DNA from 3 places in the Microbacterium sp. ARD32 genome. Region 1 is predicted to be linked to each of the others. Evidence: predicted binding sites of a transcription regulator. Region 1 holds the regulator's gene; each other region holds the start of a gene.
What was found. The regulator LexA, encoded in region 1, represses DNA repair genes until DNA is damaged. The targets are predictions, from matches to a motif close to TCGAACANNTGTTCGA.
Positions count from the first base shown of each region.

Region 2: the regulator LexA is predicted to act here: its motif matches at 1,264-1,279, upstream of Q9R19_RS00505 (Rv2578c family radical SAM protein).
Region 3: the regulator LexA is predicted to act here: its motif matches at 2,512-2,527, upstream of Q9R19_RS11045 (HNH endonuclease signature motif containing protein).

Region 1 is NZ_JAUZVD010000004.1:33,810-39,356, forward strand. It holds gene hisH (imidazole glycerol phosphate synthase subunit HisH) at 1-86, opposite strand, end outside; gene hisB (imidazoleglycerol-phosphate dehydratase HisB) at 83-688, opposite strand; gene Q9R19_RS13325 (histidinol-phosphate transaminase) at 685-1,776, opposite strand; gene Q9R19_RS13330 (LysM peptidoglycan-binding domain-containing protein) at 1,848-2,234, opposite strand; gene lexA (transcriptional repressor LexA) at 2,538-3,224, shown strand; gene metE (5-methyltetrahydropteroyltriglutamate--homocysteine S-methyltransferase) at 3,318-5,547, opposite strand, start outside.
Region 2 is NZ_JAUZVD010000001.1:108,807-114,353, forward strand. It holds gene Q9R19_RS00505 (Rv2578c family radical SAM protein) at 1-1,254, opposite strand, end outside; gene Q9R19_RS00510 (hypothetical protein) at 1,357-1,620, shown strand; gene Q9R19_RS00515 (PIN domain-containing protein) at 1,638-1,997, shown strand; gene Q9R19_RS00520 (M15 family metallopeptidase) at 2,073-2,999, shown strand; gene Q9R19_RS00525 (acyl-CoA dehydrogenase family protein) at 3,151-4,314, shown strand; gene Q9R19_RS00530 (ATP-binding cassette domain-containing protein) at 4,361-5,547, opposite strand, start outside.
Region 3 is NZ_JAUZVD010000002.1:593,120-598,666, forward strand. It holds gene pntB (Re/Si-specific NAD(P)(+) transhydrogenase subunit beta) at 1-1,106, shown strand, start outside; gene Q9R19_RS11035 (GNAT family N-acetyltransferase) at 1,205-1,711, opposite strand; gene Q9R19_RS11040 (acyl-CoA thioesterase) at 1,831-2,391, shown strand; gene Q9R19_RS11045 (HNH endonuclease signature motif containing protein) at 2,539-4,071, shown strand; gene Q9R19_RS11050 (hypothetical protein) at 4,123-4,674, shown strand; gene Q9R19_RS11055 (hypothetical protein) at 4,929-5,547, shown strand, end outside.

The sequences.
Region 1 (5,547 bases):
GCACCGGCGGCGGCGAGTGCCTTGACCGCGGAGTGCACGTTGCCGGACTCGTAGTCGAAGACGACTACCCTCGGGGATCGCGTCACAGTGCGCCCTTGGTGGAGGGGATGCCGTCGATCAGCGGGTCGAGGGCCTTGGCCTGCCGGAACGCGCGTGCGAACGCCTTGAACTCCGCCTCGGCGATGTGGTGCGGATCGCGTCCGCCCAGCACGCGCACGTGCACCGTCAGCGCGGCGTTGAAGGTGATGGCCTCGAACACGTGCCGCACGAGCGAGCCCGTGAAGTGACCGCCGATCAGGTGCAGCTCGAAGCCGGCGGGCTCGCCCTCGTGCACCAGGAACGGGCGGCCGGAGATGTCGACCACGGCCTGGGCGAGCGCTTCGTCCAGCGGGACGAGCGCATCGCCGTACCGGGAGATGCCCGACTTGTCGCCGAGCGCCTCGCGGATCGCCTGCCCGAGCACGATCGAGATGTCCTCCACCGTGTGGTGCGCGTCGATGTGCGTGTCGCCGGTCGCGCGGACAGTCAGGTCGGTCAGGGAGTGCTTCGCGAACGCGGTGAGCATGTGATCGAAGAACGGCACCGAGGTGCTGATCTCGCTGCGGCCCGTGCCGTCGAGGTTCACCTCGACCTCGACCGTCGACTCGGACGTGCTGCGGGTGCGGCTGGCGATGCGGGACGCGGTCATGCTGGTGATCCTATCGACGCGAGTGCTTCCAGGAAGGCGGTGGTCTCGGCTTCGGTGCCGGCGGTGACGCGCAGGTGCCCGGGGATGCCGACGTCGCGGATGAGCACGCCGCGGTCGTAGAGCGCCCTCCAGAGCTCCTGCGGATCATCGACGCCGCCGAACAGCACGAAGTTGGACCACGACGGGTGCGGCGCGTACCCGAGCGCCTGCAGGGTCGCCGAGATGCGATCGCGCTGCTCGACGATCTCGTCGACCATGGCCAGCATCGTGGACGAGTTCCGCAGCGCGGCCGTGGCCGCCGCCTGCGTGAGGGCGCTCAGGTGGTACGGCAGGCGCACCAGGCGCAGCGCGTCGATGAACGTGGGGTCGGCGGCGAGATACCCGACCCGACCGCCGGCGAAGGCGAACGCCTTGCTCATGGTGCGGGAGACGGCCAGCCGCGCGCGACCGGGCAGCAGGCTGAGCGCGGAGGCCGCCTCTCTCGGCGCGAACTCCTGATACGCCTCATCGACCACCACGACACCGCGGGCGGCGTCGTAGACGGCCTCGATCACGTCCAGGCCGAGCGGCGTGCCGGTGGGGTTGTTGGGCGTGCACAGCAGCACGACGTCCGGGTCCGCGGCAGCCACCTGCGCCGCCGCGTCCTCGGGTGTGATCGTGTAGTCATCCTCGCGGGTGCCGGCGATCCACGCGGCACCGGTGCCCTGAGCGATCAGCGGATACATCGAATACGTCGGCGCGAAGCCGAACACCGAGCGCCCGGGGCCTGCGAACGCCTGCAGGATGTGCTGCAGCACCTCGTTCGAGCCGTTGCCGGCCCAGATCTGCTCCGCGCGGAGGTTGTGACCCAGGTAGGTCGCGAACGCCTCCCTCAGCTCGGTGAACTCGCGGTCGGGGTAGCGGTTGACGTCGCTCAGGGCGATGGCCACGTCGTCGAGGATGTCTGCGACGACCGCTTCGGGAACGGCATGCGTGTTCTCGTTGACGTTCAACGCCACCGGCAGCGGCACCTGAGGAGCACCGTACGGCGTGAGTCCGCGAAGATCGTCGCGGAGGGGCAGCTCGTCGAGAGAGGTCACTCTTCCCATGGTAGAGCGCGCAACGGCGGACTCACTCCGAAGTGACGCATCCCCCGTGGGCCGCTGTGCCTGTCGAAGCGTCAGTGCTCGTACTGCGCGGGGATGGCGATCTCGGCGCCGGCCTGGATCGCGCCCGTGCCGAGGTTGTTCAGCCGCATGATGTCGTCGATCACCTCGCGGGGGTCGATCCCGGGAGCCACCTCTGCCGCGATCGACCACAGCGTGTCACCCGGCAGCACCGTGACGCTCTCGAACGCGACTGGGGCGCTCTCCTCACCGGAGGCGAGTGCCGAGCCGCCGGCCAGGACCGAGAACGCGATGCCGGCGATCAGCGGAGCCGCAGCGAATCCCGCGAGCACACGACGCCCTCTCGCCGTCAGGCGCAGCCTGGTGCGGTGCGTCACACGGGACGACGCGCCGCCGGAGGCGCGAAGGATCGCGGGGCTCTGGATGCTGATCGTGCTCATGTGCGGCTCCTCTGTCTCTGCCCGCCTCGCGGCGGAAGCGTTCCAGCTTTCGCATCCGGCATCCGGCCGGGGATGCCGGATGCGAAGCTGTGTTCCGAATGTATCTTCGATATCGAACATCTGTCAAGCGTTCTTCGAAATCCGATCGGGAATCCGCCCGACACGCTCGAACGGATCTTCCGATCTCGGCCGTTTCTCGGATACGGTTTCGATATGGACAGCACACCACTGGCCACCGACATTCGAAGCGGACGACCGCACTGACGCGGATTCCGCACGACCCGCACGCACGAAGGAGCACCGATGAGCGAGACCCCCGCCCCCGCAGCCGAGGCGCCGCGCACGCGTCGGCGCAAGAGCCTGAGCGCGAAGCAGCTGGCCATCCTCGAGGTGATCCAGACCTCGATCGCCCGGCACGGCTATCCGCCGAGCATGCGCGAGATCGGCGATGCCGTCGGACTCAAGTCGCTCTCCAGCGTGACCCACCAGCTGGGCCAGCTCGAGCTGAGCGGCTACCTGCGCCGCGACCCGGGGAAGACCCGCGCGATGGAGGTGCTGATCGACCTGCCCGGCACGAGCGCCGAGAACCCGGCCGATGCCGCGCCGGCCGTCGGCGATGCGGCGCTGGTGCCGCTGGTCGGACAGATCGCGGCGGGCGTGCCGATCACCGCCGATCAGCAGGTGGAGGAGATATTCCCGCTCCCCCGCCAGCTGGTCGGCAAGGGCGATCTGTTCATGCTGAAGGTCAGCGGCGAGTCGATGATCGATGCCGCGATCTGCGACGGCGACTGGGTGGTCGTGCGCACGCAGAACAACGCCGAGAACGGCGAGATCGTCGCCGCGATGATCGACGGGGAGGCCACCGTGAAGACCTTCCGCCGCCGCGACGGCCACACCTGGCTGCTCCCCCGCAACTCCGCCTTCGAGCCGATCCTCGGCGACGAGGCCGTGGTGCTCGGCAAGGTCGTGGCGGTGCTGCGCGCCGTCTGATCCGCCGAAACCCCTCCTGATTGCCGAAACCCCTCCTGAATCGCGTGATTCAGGAGGGGTTTCGACGGTGCGGAGGGGTCTCGGCGAGAGAGCTCAGGCGGGGACGTTCACGTCCTCGCGCACGCGGCGCGTCGCCTCCACGATGTTGCGCAGCGACGCGACCGTCTCGTCGTAGCCGCGGGTCTTCAGTCCGCAGTCCGGGTTGACCCACAGCTGCCGCAGCGGCAGTTCGTCCACCGCGCGCCGCAGCAGCGCCTCGACCTCTGCCACGCTCGGCACGCGCGGCGAGTGGATGTCGTAGACGCCGGGTCCGATGCCGTGGTCGAAGCCCTGCGCGGCGATGTCGGCGACGACCTCCATGCGGCTGCGGGCCGCTTCGATGGAGGTGACGTCGGCGTCCAGCGCCCGGATCGCATCGATCACGACGCCGAACTCCGAGTAGCAGAGGTGGGTGTGGATCTGGGTGGCCGCCGCCGCCCCGCCCGTGGCCAGGCGGAACGAGTTGACCGACCAGTCCAGGTACGCCGCCTGGTCCGCCCGCTTCAGCGGCAGCAGCTCGCGCAGCGCCGGCTCGTCGACCTGGATGATGGCGATGCCCGCCGCCTCGAGATCGGCGATCTCATCGCGCAGCGCGAGCGCGACCTGATCGGCCGTCTCGCCCAGGGGTTGGTCGTCGCGGACGAACGACCAGGCCAGGATCGTGACGGGACCGGTGAGCATGCCCTTGACGTGCTTGGCGCTGAGCGACTGCGCGTACGCGGCCCAGGAGACCGTGATCGGCGCGGGGCGCGACACGTCGCCCCACAGGATCGAGGGACGCGTGGCGCGCGAGCCGTACGACTGCACCCAGCCGTTCTCGGTGACGGCGAATCCGTCCAGGTGCTCGGCGAAGTACTGCACCATGTCGTTCCGCTCGGCCTCGCCGTGCACCAGCACGTCGAGCCCCAGATCCTCCTGCAGCGCGACGACGCGGTCGATCTCGGCGCGCAGGAAGGCCTCGTAGTCGTCCTGCGGCACCTCGCCGCGGCTGAACTGCGCACGGGCGCGGCGGATGTCGGCGGTCTGCGGGAACGATCCGATCGTGGTCAGCGGCAGCGCCGGAAGATCCAGCGCGAGCTGCGCGGCCTCGCGGTCGGCGTACGGAACGCGCGAGAAGTCGGTCGTGTCCAGCACCCGGTCCCGCACCGCCCCGTCCCGCACACCAGGGGCGTCATGACGGTCTGCGAGCGCCGCGGTCGCGGCATCCAGCTCCGCCGCGATCGCCGCGCGCCCCTCCGCCAGACCTCGGGCGAGCGTCACGACCTGCTCCACCTTCTGATCGGCGAAGGCCAGCCACGACACCAGGCGCGCGTCGAGCCGGGACTCGTCCTGCACGTCGTGCGGCACGTGCAGGAGCGATGTGGAGGTGGAGGCCGAGACGTGCTCGGCGCCCAGCGCGCGCAGCCGCTCGAGCTTGTCGAAGGCGGCGGCCAGGTCGCCGCGCCAGATGTTGTGACCGTCGATCACTCCGCCGACCAGCACCTTCCCGCCGAGTTCGGGCAGGGATGCCGGGACCTCTCCGCGCACCAGGTCGATGCCGATCGCCTCGATGGGCGCGGCCGCGAGCACGTCGAGAGTGCCGCCCAGCGACGCGTAGGGCGCGGCGACGAGGACGGCCGGCCGCTCGGCCGCGGCGCCCAGCACTGCGAGAGCGCGCTGCGCGGCATCCGCCAGCTGAGCGCTGTCCGCCGGCAGCGACTCGCTGACCAGCGCGGGCTCGTCCAGCTGCACCCACTCGGCCCCGGCGTCCTTCAGCTTCGTCAGCAGCTCGGCGTACACGGCGACCACGTCGTCCAGGCGGGAGAGGGGATCGAAGCCCTCGGGCGCCGCATCCGACGCCTTGGCGAGCGCCAGCAGCGTGACAGGGCCGACGATCACCGGACGCGTGCGGAACCCGGCCGCCGCGGCCTCGGCGACCTCGCGCACCAGCCGGTCGCTGGAGAGCGAGAACGTCGTCTCCGGGCCGATCTCGGGCACCAGGTAGTGGTAGTTCGAGTCGAACCACTTGGTCATCTCCAGGGGTGCGCGGTCCCCTTCGCCGCGGGCGACGGTGAAGTACGCCGGCAGGCCGATGGCGCCGTCGGCGTCGCGCAGGTCGTCGAAGCGCGCCGGGATCGCGCCGACCGCGACGGCGGCATCCAGAACCTGGTCGTAGTACGACGACGCCTCCGGGATCGAGGAGTCATCGCGTCCCAGCCCCAGCTCCGCCAGGCGCTCGCGGTTGGCGGCGCGCAGCTCTGCGGCCGCGTTCTCGAGCTGCTGCTCGTCGATGCGTCCGGCCCAG
Region 2 (5,547 bases), on a different contig from region 1:
CAGGGCGCCGTACACGGCGTGGTCGGCACCGGCATCCGCAATGCGCGACAGCGCCTCGTCGATCGCACCGATCGAGTCGGTGATGTGCGGCAGCACGGGCATCAGGAACACCCCGACCCGGAAGCCGGCGTCCGTCAGCGCGCGCACCGTGTCGAGCCGGGCCTGCGTCGTCGGCGTGCCGGGCTCGATCGAATGCTGCAGGGCGTCGTCGTACATCGCGATCGACATCTGGATGTCGATCGGCACCTGCTTCGCGCATTCGATGAGCAGGGGGATGTCGCGGCGGATCAGCGTGCCCTTGGTGAGGATCGACATCGGCGTGCCCGAGTCGGCGAGGGCCTGGATGATCCCCGGCATCAGCCGGTAGCGCCCCTCGGCACGCTGATACGGGTCGGTGTTGGTGCCGAGCGCCACGGTCTCGTGCTTCCAGGATCCGCGACGCAGTTCGCGCTGCAGCACCTCGACGACGTTGGTCTTCACGACGATCTGCGAGTCGAAGTCCTGCCCGGCGTCGAGATCCAGGTACTGGTGCGTGCCGCGAGCGAAGCAGTTGTGACTGACCACCCCGTTCGCGATGAAGTCGCCGGTGCCCGTTGTGATGTCGATGAGCGCACGAGTGCCCGGCAACGCCTCGATGCTCATGACGCGGAGGTCTGCGACCGACTTCACGGCAGTGCCCTCGATGCTCTCGATGTCCAATGCCGGTGCTGACGACGCTGCACCGAACCCCATCAGTCGGTTGTTCACGGTGAGATGAGGCCGCTGGCCCGCGTGCGCGTTGGCGACATGCTTCCAGCCGCGGTCCGTGAGGAAGCGATGGTCACCGCTCGCGACCAGGCCGGTGCCGTCGGCGAGCGTGATGCGGTATGCAGTCTTCCGTGTCGACCACTTCGCCTCGACGCGAGTCTGCACGTAACGCCGGTGCGTCCCACGACGCTCGGTGCCGATGATCTCGTCACCGAGCGCAAGATCTCCGATCGGTCGTCGGCGGCCGTCTGCGCACAGCACGAGCGTGTCCGGATCCAGGCAATAGACGCAGGCATGGGAGCATCCCCGATAAGGATTGATCGTCCAGTTGAACGGCATCCGCGATGCGCCGGGCACGGCGTTCAGCGCGGACTTCGCCAGCACCTCGTGAAAGGTCACCCCGGCGAACTCCGGGGTGGTGACCGACTGCACGATGCCGGTGCGCTTCTCGAGCCCGGGCAGGGCCGAGGCATCCGCATCGTCGATCGTCTGTCCCTGCCATCGCATGATCAAGATTAGAACATGTGAACGAAAGAGAGTCAATGTGCACCGACTGAGTTTCGTAGATGTTCCTTGATGATCGAGAGATGGCGGTGGTACACTCGAGTCATGGCAACGGTACACCCCCGCATCCAGGTCACGCCCAACGATGATCTGATGGCGGCGCTGGAGCGCGCCGCGGAGCGGTGGCCGGACGCTTCCCGAAGCGAGCTCATGCTCCGACTGGCTCTGGAGGGCGACCGCTCGGGCATCGAACGGCATGCGCGCGTCGCTGTCGAGCGCGCGAGAGAGATAGACGCGCTCCGCGCGCTCGTCGGAGACCTCTACGACCCGAACGAGCTGGAGCAGCTTCGCGGGGAGTGGCGCGCGTGATTCTCGATGCGAGCGTCGTGATTGCGCTTCGGTCGCCGCGGGACCCGCATGCGGAGTCGGCGGCGTCTCTCGTGGTCGGGGCTGACGAGCTGGTGATCCATCCCGTCACGCTGGCGGAAGTGCTGGTCGTCCCGGCCAGGGCGGGTCTCGCGGATCAGGTGCGGGCCCGCCTCGTGGACGGGCTGGGCATCCGCGTGTCGGCTCCTGATGCGGATGAGCCCCTGCGCATCGCGTCGCTTCGTGCGGCGACGCGTGTCGCACTGCCGGACTGCTACGTGCTCGGGCTCGCTGCGGAGACCGGATCGCCGCTGGCGACATTCGATGCCGCACTCGCGGCAGCTGCGCGCGGGCGTGACGTCACCGTGGTCGGAGCCTGAATCGGCATCGCGCGCGCGCATCCGTGCCGGCACCCGCCAGGCGATCCGGCCAGGCACATGGTTCACAATGGAATGATGAGCGCCACGCAGTCCCGGCATGCGTCGCGTGAACCCCTCGCCGTCAGGATCGCTGTGCCCATCGGTGTGCTGTTCACCGCGATCGCGTCGCTGCTGGCGCTCGTCTCAGGGCCGCTGGCAGCAGGCCCGGCCGCGGTCGAGCTGCCCGCTCCCGCCGCGGCGATGGCGCTCCCCGATGTGCAGCAGACGGCGGCGCCGGCGGCCGATCCGTGTGCGGATGACGCGGTGAAGAACGCCCTGTCCGCCGGGGACGATGCGGCGACCGTGCTGGCGTTCGGCGGCGGTGCGGCATTCCGCGCGGCCGTGGTGGCCGGCAACGCGCCGTGCATCTCCCTCCTCGACCCGGAGCGCGAGTGGGTGGTCGTCAACAAGCTGAACGCACTGAGCCCGCTGGATTACGCCCCTTCGGTCACCGCATCCAGTCTGCGCGGCCTGTCCCGCTCGGTCAGCCTGCGCCCGGCCGCCGCCGACGCGCTGAGCCGCATGGGCGACGCGGCCCGCGCCGCGGGTGCGGGTTCGATGGGCGTGAACAACGCGTACCGCTCGTACGGACTGCAGCAGATCACGTACTCGCGCTTCGTGCGCTCGGAGGGCGAGTCGAAGGCGGACGCCGGGTCGGCGCGCCCCGGCCACAGTGAGCACCAGACCGGACTGGCCGTCGACGTCGTCGCCTGCGGTGGTGGATGCAGTGGCCTGGGCGCCTTCGGGACGACCTCGCAGAGCCGGTGGGTGGTGCAGCACGGCTGGGAGTACGGCTTCATCGTCCGCTACGAGGACGGCGCGACGCAGAAGACGGGGTACATGCCGGAGCCGTGGCACCTGCGCTACATCGGCGTGGAGCTGGCGAAGGCGTATCACGAGGGCGGATTCCACACGCTGGAGGATTTCTTCGGCCTGCCGCCGGCGCCCGATTACGCCCGCTGACGGCATCCGGAATCGCTCACTGACGGCATCCCACAAACCCGGAACGCAGTCCCAGGCGTTGTGGAACGCATTCCCACAACACGCTGTCTCCCGCAGTGCCTGAGCCGTAGACTCCCGGTGCGAGAACGCACACGGCTTTGAGGAGGACGTCATGGAACGCGACATCTACGAAGAGGATCACGAGGCCTTCCGCGACCTGGTCAAGGACTTCGTCAAGCGGCACGCCACCAACGAGAACATCGAGAAGTGGGAGGCCGCGGGCGAGATCGACCGCGACACCATGCTCGCCGCCGGTGAGGCGGGCCTGATCGGTCTGTCGGTTCCGGAGGAGTTCGGCGGCGCCGGGATGCTGCAGGACTACCGCTTCCGCACGATCGTCATGGAAGAGGTCATCGCTGCCGGTGCCGGCTCTCTGGCGGGTGCCTTCGGCATCCAGGACGACCTGGCCGTGCCGTACCTGGTGCACATGGGCACGCAGGAGCAGAAGGAGAAGTGGCTGCCGAAGATGGCCACCGGTGAGATTCTCGGCGCGCTCGCCATGACCGACCCGGGGGCGGGCTCTGACCTCCGCGGCATCAAGACCAACGCGAAGAAGGTCGACGGCGGCTACATCCTCAACGGCGCCAAGACCTTCATCTCCTCGGGCACGACGGCCGACATCGTCGTCACGTTCGTCAAGACCGGCGAGGGCACCCGCCCCGACGCGTTCAGCCTGCTGATCGTGGAGAAGGGCATGGAGGGCTTCGACCAGGGCAAGAAGCTCAGCAAGATGGGCTTCCACGGGTGGGACACCGCAGAGCTCAGCTTCACCGACGTGTTCGTCCCCGACGAGAACCTGATCAGCGGCAAGGAGGGTCAGGGCTTCATCCAGCTGATGATGAACCTGCCGCTGGAGCGACTGTCGATCGGCGTCGCTGCGGCGGCCGCCGCCGAGGCCGCCACCAACTGGACCATCGCATACACGAAGGACCGCGAGGCGTTCGGCGAGCGCATCGCCGACTTCCAGAACACCCGCTTCCGTCTGGCCGACATGGTCACCACCACCGAGGTGATGTGGGCGTACGTCGACCGCGCACTGCTGGCCTACAAGGAAGGCAAGCTCAGCGCCGAGGACGCCGCGAAGGTGAAGTTCTGGGCCACCGAGCGCGAGTGGGAGGTGCTCGACATGGGCGTGCAGCTGCACGGCGGCTACGGCTACATCATGGAGTACCCGATCGCGAAGGCCTTCACCGACGCCCGCGTGCACCGCATCTACGGCGGCACCAACGAGATCATGCGCGACCTCGTCGGCCGTCAGATCGCCGGCAAGCGCTGACGTCGCGGTCGCCGACCCCGCCCCCCGCGGGGATCGAAGCGTCGCGTCAGCCCAGCTGCCAGGGGAACGTCGCGGCGAACACGGCGGCGGATGCCAGGATCACGACGATCACGAACACCGTGTCGCGCGTGCGCCACGGAACCAGGTGCCGCTCGGTGCGGCTGGGGTGGGCGCCGAAGGCACGGGCATCCATCGACAGCGCCACGCGCTCGGCGTGACGGATGCCCGAGGCCAGCAGCGGCACGACGTACCCCCACCCGCGCACCAGGCGGGCGATCGGGCCGCGGCCGCCGCCCGTGCCTCCGTACCCGTGCCCGCGCACACGGTGCGCGGCGCGGATCACCGACAGCTCGTACCCGAAGCGGGGCACGAACCGGTAGGCGGCCAGCGCCGTGTACCCGATCCGGTACGGCACCTTCAGCTGCTGCACCGACGCGCGCACCAGGTCGGGCCCGCCCGTGGTGAGTCCGCCGATCAGGGCGAGCGCGAGGATCGCGCCCAGGCGCAGCGCCGTCGCGAGGCCGATGGCCAGCGCGCCCTGGTGCAGCATCCAGTCGCCGATCCGCAGCACGACGGCGCTGCCGGCGACCTGCTCGGGCGCGATCCACACACCGAACCCGACGGTGAGCACGGCGATGCCGATCGGCACGCCGAGCAGCAGAGCGGTGGCGCGGCGGGTGAGCCGCGCGCCCGTGAGCACGATCACGTACGACAGCGCCAGGAAGACCGCCGGGGTGAGCAGATCGCGGGTGGCGATCAGCAGCGCCATCGCGGGCAGCACGGCGGCGATCTTCGCGAGCGGGTTGAGATGGTGCAGCCAGAACCGGCGTGACGGCGATGCCGCGGAGTACGGATCGATCGGGTTGGGCTCGGTCGGGGCGGAGGCCGGTGCGACGGAACCCGGTGCGACGGACGACCTGCGAGCGGCGGCGTCGGACGACTCACCGGCAGCGGGATGCCGCGCGGCGAGCACCTCGGCGGTGGGACCGGCGGCGGCGAGCGCGCCCGCCTCCAGCACGACCGTATGAGTGGCGTACCCGGCGACGAGGTCGAGGTCGTGCGTGACGATCACGATCGTGGTGCCCGAATGCTGCAGCTCCCGCAGCAGCTCCAGCAGTTCGCGGGCGCGGGCGGCGTCCTGCCCGAAGGTCGGCTCGTCGAGGGCGATCACGCGCGGCCGGGTGATGAGCGCGGTGCCGACGGAGAGCCGGCGCTTCTCGCCGCCGGAGAGCA
Region 3 (5,547 bases), on a different contig from region 1:
TGCTGCACAGCTTCGTCGGGCTCGCCGCCGTGCTGGTGGGCTGGAACGGCCACCTGGCGCACGCGCCCATCGCGAGCGAGCTCGTCGGCATCCACAACGCCGAGGTGTTCGTCGGCATCTTCATCGGCGGCGTGACCTTCACCGGCTCGATCGTCGCGTACCTGAAGCTGTCCGCGAAGATCTCCTCCCGACCGCTCATGCTGCCGGGCAGGAACGTGCTGAACATCGGTGCACTGGTGCTGTTCCTGGCGCTCACGGTCTGGTTCGTGATGGATCAGCGGCTCTGGCTGCTGATCGCGGTCACGCTGCTGTCCCTCGCGCTCGGCTGGCACCTGGTCGCGTCGATCGGCGGCGGTGACATGCCCGTGGTCGTCTCGATGCTCAACAGCTACTCCGGCTGGGCGGCCGCTGCGGCCGGCTTCCTGCTGAACAACGACCTGCTGATCGTCACGGGTGCGCTGGTGGGGTCTTCGGGTGCGTACCTGTCGTACATCATGTGCAAGGCGATGAACCGGTCGTTCCTGTCGGTGATCGCCGGCGGGTTCGGCATCGTGGCATCCGCGTCAGGCGATGAAGAGCTGGGGGAGTACCGGGAGACGACGGCGGATGCTGTGGCTTCGCTGCTCTCCCGTGCCGCGAACGTGATCATCACCCCCGGCTACGGCATGGCTGTGGCGCAGGCGCAGTATCCGGTCGCCGACCTGGTCGCTCGGCTGCGCGAGCGCGGTGTCGAGGTGCGGTTCGGCATCCATCCGGTGGCCGGGCGCCTGCCCGGGCACATGAACGTGCTGCTGGCCGAGGCGAAGGTGCCCTACGACGTCGTGCTGGGCATGGACGAGATCAACGACGACTTCGCGTCGACCGCGGTCGTGCTGGTGATCGGCGCGAACGACACGGTGAACCCCGCCGCCGCCGAGGATCCGGGCAGTCCGATCGCAGGGATGCCGGTGCTGAAGGTGTGGGAGGCCGAGAACGTGATCGTGTTCAAGCGCTCGATGGCCGCGGGCTACGCGGGCGTGCAGAACCCGCTGTTCTTCCGCGAGAACGCCCAGATGCTGTTCGGCGACGCCAAGGAACGGGTGGAGGACATCATCCGCGCGCTGTGACTCCAAAAGGCCCGTCTATGTGGCGCGAATGGCCCTGAATCCGGAGGAATAGGGGCGGAATGCGCCACATAGACGGGCTCTGCCGCGCCAAGGAGGGATCAGCGCACGAAGCGGACCTCGGTGAGAGTCTCGCCCAGGAAGGGCTCGGTGTGGGTGGCGCCGTCGAGCGCGAAGCCGTTGCGCACGTAGAAGCGATGCGCGCGGGGATTGTCCTCGGCGACCCACAGGTACAGCGGCTCGCCCTCGTCGACCGCTGCATCGAACAGCTGCTGGCCGAGACCGGTGCCGTGGTAGGCGTCGAGCAGGTAGATGAAGTAGAGCTCCCTCATCGCCGGAGCGTCCTTGTCGCGGGCCGGTCCCGAGCCCACGAAGCCGACGATCTCCCCGTCGACGAGCGCAGCGCTCATCTTGAAGTCGTCGCCCTGACGGGCCCAGTTGGTCCACAGCTCGGCCATGCGACGGGGCGAGATCCGCTCCAGCGCGGCCTTGCTGATCAGGTGGTCGTAGGTCTCGTGCCACGTCTGCGCGTGCACGCGACCGAGGGCCTCCGCATCCACATCGCGGACCGGACGGACGATGATCTCGGGCTGGGCTTCGGCGCTCATGCCGTGACTCTACGCGCGAGGGCGCGGCAGGTGAAATCGGACGGTAACCAGGAGCGGTATCTGTAGCATCCATCCAACGGACTTGGGTGATCTGTCGAGGATCACTACCATCGGCGGGTGTGAATGTGATCTGGCGCACGCTTCTCGTCATCCTCCGCGCCCGGGTCGCCGTGCGCCGTGGGCGCAGTCTGGAGTCCGCCGCGATCGGGCGCATCCGGCTCACCACGCTGCCCACGGACATCGACATCCTGCGGCACATGAACAACGGCCGGTACCTGTCCCTGTTCGACCTGGGCCGCTGGGATCTGCTCATCAGAACCGGACTGTTCGATGCGATGAAGCAGCGCGGCTGGTACGCGGTCGTCTCCAGCGAGACGGTCACCTTCCGCAAGTCGCTGCAGCTGTGGCAGCGCTTCGATGTGGAGTCCCGTTTCGTCGGGCACGACGACAGGGCCGTGTTCCTGGAGCACCGGGCCGTGGTCGACGGCGAGGTGTACGCGCGCGTTATCGTGAGGGCGCGGATGCTGCGCCGCAGCGGCGGCACGGTGGGACACGACGAGCTCTTCGCCGCCGTGGGAAGGCCGTCGGGCGTCCCGGATGCTGATGAGTGGATTCACGAGTGGGCGTCCGCGTCGGCTCTGCCCTCCACGAGGAAGCCCGCCCCCAGCGTCTGGAGCTGACTGTCCTCGGCGCTCCCGCCCCCCCCGGTCATTTGAGCGAGCGCCAGCTTCCCTTCCCGGTCATTGAGCGAGCGCCAGCGAGACGGAATGCGGTCCGGCAGTTCCCGGCCCTTCCGTTGTTCGAATCTTTGTTCTATACTCGTGGGTATGAAGACTTCGCCCGTCACGCGCACCGACCGTCAGGTCGCACTGCGTGAGGAGTGGGTGCGAGTGCGGCGGCAGATCAATGCGCTCGAGGCGCGTGCGGCGGCGCTGCTGGGTCAGCGGCTGGAGCTCTTGGACGAGGATGTCGCTGAGGCACCGATGCATCGGCGGGTGATCGAACGGTCGATGATCGCGGAGTTCACGGTGGCGGGGCGTGCGGCGAAGGGAACCATCGAGCATGCGTTCGCTGACGCGCGGATGCTGGGTGAGGAGTTCGGTGCGCTCCGTGAGGCGCTCGAGGATGGCGCGATCACGGTCGCGCATGTGCGGGAGATCCTGACCGCGGCCTCTGCGGTGCAGGCCGCGATCCGTGAGGAACGCATCCCGCCCGACCTACTCGGGCTGTTCCAGGCCGCGGCGATCGAGTTCGCTGAGACGGAGTCCCCGGCCCGCACACGCGCTCACGCCCGGGAGCTGGCGGCCGTGCTCGCACCGCAGACGGTCACCGACCGGCATCGGGACGCCCTGACGGAGCAGGACGTGAAGTCCCGCCCGGTCGATGACGAGCTGTCGCTGCTGACAGCGCTGCTGCCCACCCACCGGGCCGAGGCGATCATGGACCGGTTGAACACGATGGTCCGCCACCAGAAGCAGCACGGCGAGGACCGGCATCCCGCCCTCCCGGTCGATGAGCAGTTCCTGGCCGAAGCCGATCGGGCTGTGGAAGTGATCACCGCTGAGGGAACATTCACGATCGACCCGTTCGTGTGGCACGGCCCTGACGAGGGCGACCCGGCCAGCACTCCTGAAGCGATCGACGCGTACCTGGAGATGATGGATCGCATCATCGAACGCGGCCCGGTCCCGATCATCATTCCGGAAGACCCGCGCCCGATCGGACAGATCCGCGCCGAACTGCTCAGCGACCTGCTCCTGGCCGCAGACCCGTCCACGGTCTTCGGCGATGGGATGGAGAACATCACCGCCCGCATCCAGGTCACCATCGACGGGAGCACCCTCAGCGGACGCGACGACAAACCTGCCCAACTCGACGGAACCGGAACACTCCACCCCGACACGGCTCGCACCCTGGCAGGAAGAGCGACCTCGTGGACGCGCCTGTTCCTCGACGCGGACGGCATGGTCACTCACACCGACACGTACCAGCCCACCGCCGGCATGCGCCGCTACCTGCGTGCACGTGACCAGCACTGCAGATTCCCCGGCTGCCGGCAGCCGCTGCACCGATGCGAGACCGATCACACCCGCGACTGGGCGCTGGGCGGACCCACCTCCCTCGACAACCTCGCCCATCTGTGCCCGGCCCACCACACGCTCAAACACCCGAGCGTGCCCGACGCGCACCGATGGGCCGCCCGGCAACTCCCCGACGGCACCCTCCAATGGACCGCTCCCGACGGCACCACCCACCTCGACCGGCCACCCCGCCGCGTCATGTTCACGCCCTCCGGGCCCCCAGACCCCATCGAACACGATCGGTCACGACCGCCAGGCGATACGGGCTCACCGTTCTGAGCCTGTGGATAACTTCTGCGCGCGTCAGGTTGTTCGCGTTACCGTGTCCGGGTGACTGCCACGACGACCACCGTCCGCGCGCTCGGTGCGCTGTCCGCCGGGATGCTCGCTCTCGGGATGCTCGCGGCCTGCACGCCGGAGCCTGCGCCGAAGCCGAAACCCACGAAGACGCAGCTGTTCGCCAGCGACGAGGAGGCGTTCGCTGCGGCTGAGAGGACCTACCGGGCCTATACAGATGCGCTGAACAACGTCGACACCAGCGACCCGAAGACGTTCGAGCCTGCTTTCGAAGAGACGACGGGCGATTTCCAAAGCCGCGATAAGAAGAACCTCAGCACAATGCACGCGGAAGGATTCACGCTGACGGGCAACACAGTCGTACGTGGATTTCATGGGCTCACCACATCAGGGGCCTTTGCGCAGGTGGTCGGGTGCGTGACCGTCGATGTGAGCGATACCGATATCACTGATGAGACCGGCGCGTCGATCGTTCCGGATGATCGCCCTGACACTTACACCGCAGTCGTGACTTTCGTCCAGGAGGGCGACGGATTGCTCATCTCCCATGCCGACGATGACCGGGAGAAGAAATGCGCGGACTGACGCCAGTAATCGCAGTCGTTGGTGCGATGCTCATCAGTTTGCCCGCTCAGGTCGACCCGCCGCCGCCTGATACACGGGGCTTGGGTGGCACCGATTTCGTGGCAAGCATCGACAGCGACGTGCTGAAGACAGCGGCAAGCAAGACCGCACCTGGAACTGAGGGTCACCGGGGCGGACCTCCCTCCAGAAGTCAAGTCCGCACAACCCCGGTGGTCGACGGATCCGGTGCTGGGCAGGGTCGGGCTGATTCGCTGATGGATTCAGCGTGGTCGCCCGGTGAGGGGGCGTCGCAGGTGCCGTTGGAGCGGCTGTGCCTGGAGTGGACGAGTCTGCCCGATCACTGCATCCGCCCCGACACCGACGACCCGGACCACGACCCGGAGCAGGAGGATCCGGCCGATCCGGGATTCCCGGCGGTCACGATCACCGACCTGGCCTCCTTCGCCCCGGCGCCCGCCACCCTGACCGGGGAACCCCACAACCTCGGTGTGGCGGGCCTGCCCACCAACTTCATCGTCGACGCCGACGTGCACACCCGAGACGGGGAACTGTTCGGCTACCCGATCACCGCCCGCTTCACCCCGGCATCCTTCACCTTCGACTACGGCGACACCACGACAGCGACGACCACCACCCCCGGCACCACCTGGGAGAACCTGCACGTGCCGCAGTTCACCCCGACCGACACCAGCCACGTCTACGCCGAACGCGGCACCTACACCGCCACCGCCGAAACCATCTACACCGCCGAGATCGACCTCGGCACCGGCTGGATCCCCGTCCCCGGCACCCTCACCATCCCCGGCCCCGAACAGAGCATCCGCATCTACGAAGCCCACACCGCCCTCGTCGCCCACACCTGCAACGAAGACC